2 linked regions of the Desulfopila inferna genome follow. The protein of the gene in region 1 interacts with the protein of each later gene in a pairwise test. Links are inferred from orthologs where the notes say so. Each region holds a gene or a part of one and is shown in the gene's direction. Other genes may lie near its edges.

Evidence for each region. The genes of interacting proteins can lie anywhere in the genome.
Region 2: the proteins of typA (region 1) and rlmKL interact in binary tests that used the Escherichia coli proteins (3 or more experiments, as listed by UniProt). The link is inferred for Desulfopila inferna from one-to-one orthologs.

Annotation. Positions count from the first base shown.
Region 1 is NZ_JAFFQE010000006.1:114,899-118,026, reverse strand. The notes cover bases 35-2,936. They hold typA (translational GTPase TypA), read left to right. Parts: upstream 35-536; coding sequence 537-2,336; downstream 2,337-2,936. Other genes in these bases: JWG88_RS15170 (NUDIX domain-containing protein), read right to left, coding at 2,694-2,936; JWG88_RS15180 (DEAD/DEAH box helicase), read left to right, coding at 35-198. In the rest of the region: more of JWG88_RS15180, read left to right, coding at 1-34; more of JWG88_RS15170, read right to left, coding at 2,937-3,128. UniProt on the Escherichia coli protein: A 50S ribosomal subunit assembly protein with GTPase and nucleotide-independent chaperone activity, required for 50S subunit assembly at low temperatures, may also play a role in translation.
Region 2 is NZ_JAFFQE010000002.1:616,601-619,797, reverse strand. The notes cover bases 80-3,050. They hold rlmKL (bifunctional 23S rRNA (guanine(2069)-N(7))-methyltransferase RlmK/23S rRNA (guanine(2445)-N(2))-methyltransferase RlmL), read left to right. Parts: upstream 80-478; coding sequence 479-2,623; downstream 2,624-3,050. Other genes in these bases: JWG88_RS06715 (response regulator), read left to right, coding at 2,874-3,050. Outside these bases: more of JWG88_RS06715, read left to right, coding at 3,051-3,197. UniProt on the Escherichia coli protein: Specifically methylates the guanine in position 2445 (m2G2445) and the guanine in position 2069 (m7G2069) of 23S rRNA. Methylation occurs before assembly of 23S rRNA into 50S subunits.

The DNA of each region.
Region 1 (3,128 bases):
AATCTGTTTCTCACCACACCGATTACCTTTGAGGGCAGGCTTGTTCAGGTTATCGGCAGGATCATGCGCCCGGCCAAGGATAAGCAGCCCCGAGTCTATGATTACCTTGATCATAAGGTTTCGGCCCTGCGGAAGTCGGCGAATCAGCGCTACAAAATCCTGCGAAAGGTAATGGAACCCGCTCTTTTTCCAGAATAGGGAAAGATGATGGACCCGTCTGTCCCGGTAACTTCAACTTTGATGACTTTACGACGCGGTCATGGATTTAATAGTTGTATCCTCTTGGCCTCCTGTCGAACTACTTTAGCGTTTGCCGCCAATTTTGCGAATTTATCACCGGTTTGATGGACCAGCTTGAGTATTTATTTGCCAAAAACAGGTGAAAGAAGTATTGTAAGAGGTTACCTGGCGCATAAATGCAATGCGTCGGTCGGCGGCACCCGCTTTATGCGGGTGCTTTTTTTATTATCTGTCATATCTTTATCGATGACAGTCACACATATTTTTCGATGTAGATCGAAATGCAGGAAAAACGTATGGAACAGCAGAAGATCCGTAATGTGGCGATCATCGCCCATGTCGATCATGGAAAAACAACGCTGGTTGATCAGCTTTTCAGGCAATCCGGAATGTTTCGGGACAATCAGGCTGTGGCGGAGCGCCTCATGGATTCCAGTGATCTGGAACGTGAACGGGGCATCACCATTACCTCGAAAAACGGATCCTACAGGTATGGAGATCACCGCATAAACATTATTGACACTCCCGGCCATGCCGACTTCGGCGGCCAGGTTGAACGCGTTCTTCGTATGGCTGACGGCGCCCTGCTGCTGGTCGATGCTCAGGAAGGACCAATGCCGCAGACCTATTTCGTCCTCAAGAAAGCACTGGAAAACAGTCTGCCGGTCATTGTGGTCATCAATAAAATAGATAAACCGGCCGCCCGCTGCGATTGGGTTGTCGATCAGGTTTTCGATCTTTTCGTCAAACTCAACGCCCCCGACGATATTCTCGATTTCCCGGTGGTATACGCTTCTGCCAAGGAGGGATATTCCCTGCTCGATCCCAAGGATGAAAAAGAGGGCAGCGGTACCATGCACCATATTTCCGATATGATACTCGCTCATATTCCCGCACCGGTTGGCTCGCCGGATGCCCCGCTGCAGATGCAGGTCGGGACCATCGATTACTCACCCTATCTCGGCAGGCTGGGAATCGGCAAGGTAGTTAACGGCACCATGTCGATCAATCAACCTCTGGCGGTTGCCCGAAGAGACGGTTCCATTAAGCCGGTTCGGGTTTCGAAAATATTTCAATTTGAAAGCGACGGCAAGGTATCGATAGACTCGGCCTCGGTGGGCGAGATCGTTGCGGTTGCCGGAATGGAAGATGTTACCGTCGGGGTGACCTTTACCGATCTCAACGATCCCAGGCCGTTGCCGTTGATCCCGATCGATCCGCCGACCATTTCCATGAATTTCATCCCTAATGATTCACCCTTTGCCGGCAAGGAAGGGAAATATGTAACCTCCAGGCATCTGGAGGAGCGGCTCAACCGGGAAATACTCGCTGATGTGGCCCTGCAGTTTGAAAGTTTGACCGATGCCGTCGGTTTTAAGGTTTCCGGTAGAGGCGAGCTGCATCTTTCTATTTTGATAGAAAAAATGCGGCGTGAAGGCTATGAGTTTCAGGTTACCCGTCCTCAGGTCATTCTCAAGCAGGAAAACGGCAAGACCCTGGAACCCTATGAAACACTGACGGTTGATGTTGATGAAAAATATCAGGGCGCCGTTATGGAAAAACTGGGCAAACTCAAGGGGCAGGTTGAGGAGATGAGCAGTGAGCATGGCATGATCCGCATGGTCTTCAAGATACCTACCCGTGGCCTGCTGGGTTACCGATCTGAGTTCATGACCGATACCAAAGGCATGGGAATGATGAACTATGTTTTTTGCGAATACGGACCCTGGGCCGGTGATATAATCAACAGGACGAACGGGGTCATGGTAGCCAAGGAGCAGTGTACTGCCGTGGCCTATGCGCTCTTCAATCTACAGGAGAGGGGCAAAATTTTCGCCCATCCCGGAGACCCGATCTATCAGGGTCAGATCGTTGGAGAAAATGCCAGACCTGCCGATCTGGTAGTCAATCCTGCCAAGGGTAAGAAACTCACCAACGTCAGGGCTTCCGGTACAGACGACGCCGTTGTTCTGACACCTCCTGTTGAAATGACTCTTGAGGATTGCATCGCCTATATCAATGATGATGAGCTTGTCGAGGTTACGCCGAAGTCAATCAGATTACGGAAGAAAACCGGAGTGAGAGTTCGCGGCTAGGAGGCTGTTCGAGAATGCCCTCTCGGACAACCTATCAGGAGAGAGTATGAAAGAAATAGCATTGATCATAATTTCAGGTGGCATAGGGTTGGCAACTTTTTTGTTCATTGCCCGTAAATACGGCAGCAACTGTATTCCCTGAGTGATGATGTATGGATCCATAGGAATGGGTCTTTTTGTTTACTGGGTGTTGAGCCGGCTGTTACTCTAGGAGTGTGTTCTGTTCTATATTTATCAGCTGGCGATCAGGTTGCGGTTGGATAAACCTGACGGACTCGTAGAAACCCACGACGGATACGAAAACATTTGAAGATCTAACGAACTTGTCGGGCTTGAAGAGTTGGAAATTATTCCGCCTCAAGCCGGGCGCCATGTTGATTCAGACTTCTTGAATGTATAATAATCCTGCAGGATTTTGGCATGATCGAAGGCGAGTTCCGGTAGATCGTCCTGTTGAAAAAGTTCTGCCTCTGCCGCATCATCAGCGGCCCTGGGTACCCCTGACGCCTGGCCGATAAACACTGTGGAAGCGGTGTGGAAACGCGCATCTCTGCCGGGATCGGAATAGGTATGAAACTGTCTCAGGTTGACAACCTGCAGACCGGTCTCCTCTTCGGCTTCACGCCGGGCTGCATTTTCGAAGGATTCTCCATAATCGACAAATCCCCCAGGCAGCGCCCAACCATAGGGAGGATTCCTGCGCTTGATGAGGACGATTCTCTCCTCGATTTCAATAATGATATCGACAGTGGGGATGGGATTGCGCTGCTCTTCCAGGATGTTTTTGCAATG
Region 2 (3,197 bases), on another replicon or contig:
ACCCGTAACCCCGCTAATGAAAAAAAAGTGATAATTCTGTAAACTCTATGGCAGTAGCATACTGCGGTTCTGGAGCCCGAGCGATGTCGCCGAAATTACAGTTTCCGTATATCTTATCAATATATCCACGGAGGTCAAGGCTATTTCCATATCAGCCGCTGCGTTGGTGAATTTTCCGAGATGACGGCGTCCTGTAAACCACAATCTCCAGAGGTTACACCACCCGCAGTTCGACATGGTCAGATAATAATGAGAGCTTCGCCTGATTGCCATGGAAACATCAGGGAAAGGGACTGTTTTGGGCTTTGGTATGGCGGATAACTACCGATAGTGGTAATGAGATTAGCATGGTATCGTGAAAATCCGACCCTCTTTTCGGAATTATTTTTCCAATCCGGTCGGAAGTCCGATAATCGAATACCTCATAATGAGAGAAAACTATTCCCGGTTGAACTTACCGGGGAATCGAGGATAGTAAATGGCTGGGGACTTTAAATTCATAGCCGGCTGTGCTGCCGGAATAGAGGGTTTGGCCGGAGAGGAAATCACCTCTTTCGGAGGTACAGGGGTAGATGTGGCGGTTGGAGTGGTCGGCTGGCGGGGCACCCTGGAAACGGCATATCGCGCCTGCCTGTGGTCCCGCTATGCCTCCAGAGTGCTGCTGGAAATACACTCCCTGAGTATTGATGACGGGGATGATTTATATAGTCAATGCAGAAATATTGACTGGTCTGCACATCTGGACAACAGTATGACTTTTGCGGTTTCCTCCACACTGGGAAAGAATGCGGTGATTCCGCACAGCCATTATGCGGCTCTGCGGGTAAAAGATGCCGTAGTTGATTTTTTCCGTGATACATGCGGTGATAGGCCGAATATATCAAGGGATAAGCCGGATCTGAAAATTCATCTGCATGTTCATGAAAATACCGCTCAGCTCTATATTGATCTCGGCGGTGAAAGCCTGCATAGAAGGGGATATAGAGAAACCGGCGGTGTCGCGCCCTTGAAAGAAACGCTGGCGGCGGCCATCGTTGCCCTGTCGGGATGGAACAGCGGGGTATCTTCTCGAACGACATTCCTGGATCCGATGTGCGGTTCGGGAACACTTTTGATAGAAGCTGCTCTGCTCTGGAGTGATTCCGCACCCGGACTGTCTCGCACATATTTCGGGTTCAATAAATGGCGAGGGCACAATGACGTTTTGTGGACGGACCTGGTTAATGAAGCAGTGGCTGTGGAAGAAAAAAGTTTTGCCGGGAAATGGCCGAGAATAATCGGTTATGACAGTGATCCCGCAGTGGTTGCCACGGCACGTAAAAACATAGCAAAGGCCGGGCTAGAAGACAAGATAGAGGTGCACTGTAAAGATGTCGCCTTTTTACGGCCGCCCAGTGATGAGGGATTTTTTGTTTCCAATCTTCCCTACGGCGAGCGCTTGTCTGAAAAAGAAGAGGTAAGGTTCCTTTACAACTGTGTGGGCAGGATTCTACGCGATCTTTTCAAAAACTGGAGGGCAGGAATTTTTATCTCCGATCCCGACGTTGCCGACCAGTTCAATATTGACATTGAAAGTAATTACCGACTATTCAATGGTCCGATCTCCTGCCGCCTGCTGGTCGGCAAGGTGATTTCCGATGAAGCACCTCCCTTCCACTGGCAGATCAAAGATGACACCGAAGTTGAAGAAGGCTCCGATTTCGCTAACCGTCTCAAGAAAAACTTTAAAAAAATCAGCAATTGGGCGAGCAATAATAGCATCAGCTGTTTCAGAGTGTATGATCGTGATCTGCCGGAATATAATGTGGCTATTGATATCTATGAAAAATGGATACTGGTGCAGGAGTACATGCCTCCCGCCTCCATTGATGCTGATTTGGCCAAGAAAAGATTTTCCAATGTTTTATCCAGTCTCCGCCACATCTTCCAGATACGGAGAGACCGGATCTTTTTAAAACAACGCCGTCGTCAACGGGGCAAAAGTCAATACCAGAAAAGAGAAATAAAAATCCGCTATCATCAGGTCAGGGAGGGAGAATGCTATTTTCTGGTGAACTTCCAAAATTATCTGGACACCGGACTTTTTCTTGACCACCGTCCGCTCAGGGCGAAAATAGCCGAGCTTGCAAACGGCAAACGCTTTCTTAATTTGTTTGGTTATACAGGTGCGGCAACGGTCCATGCGGCCAAAGGCGGGGCTGCTCTGACAACCACGGTTGATCTCTCCGGTACTTACCTTGAGTGGGCCCGAAAAAATCTGGCCCTCAACGGATTGAGCCTGAAAAGGCATGAGACAATAAAACAGGACTGCCTCTCCTGGCTGAGGGAGGCCCATGGGGAATATGATCTGATTTACATTGATCCACCGACTTTTTCCAACACCAAAAAAAAGAACCTCGTCTTCGACGTCCAGCGAAGCCATGCCGAACTTATAGATCGTGCCTCAAGGCTGTTGACGGAGCATGGAGTTATCCTTTTTTCGACAAACTATAAGGGGTTCAAAATGGACAGACAGATCTTAACCGACTTTGTGCTCGGGGATATCAGCAAGGAAACCATCCCTTTTGATTTTCAGAGAAACAGATCCATCCACTCCTGCTGGAAGATAATTAAAAAGAGATGAGGCGTTGTTGGAACCGATCTGTCTAAAAAATTAATGCATTGTATCTAGAACATAACATCGAACCATCTTTGAGAAAAGACGAGGTTCGTCAGTTGGCAGACTAAGGGTATTTGACAAAGAGCATCCCATCACTATTTTTGCTGAACACACTGTGTTGACAGGCTGAAAAATCAAAGCCCCAACCATTTTGGCGATTTTGTGGAAGGTATGATATGGTATGAAGAAAGACGATCAACGGAGAGAGTAACCTATGAAAAGTCTGGTTGTTGAAGATGATCCTCTTTCAAGGATGCTTCTGTTTTCTATCCTGTCGCGTTTCGGTGAATGCGATGCAGCTGAAAACGGCAAAGAGGCTGTTACCCGTGTGGAAAAAGCCCTTGAACTACAAAGACCCTATGATGTTATGTTTCTGGATATCATTATGCCGATCCTCAGTGGTCAGGAGGCTCTTTTGGAAATCCGGAAAATCGAAAGGGAGCATGGTATCAAGGAGCTTCATTTTCTCAAGGTGATAATGGTAACGGCCATGATGGATTTTGAAAACATCACCCAGGCCTTTGAGGCGGGGCATTGT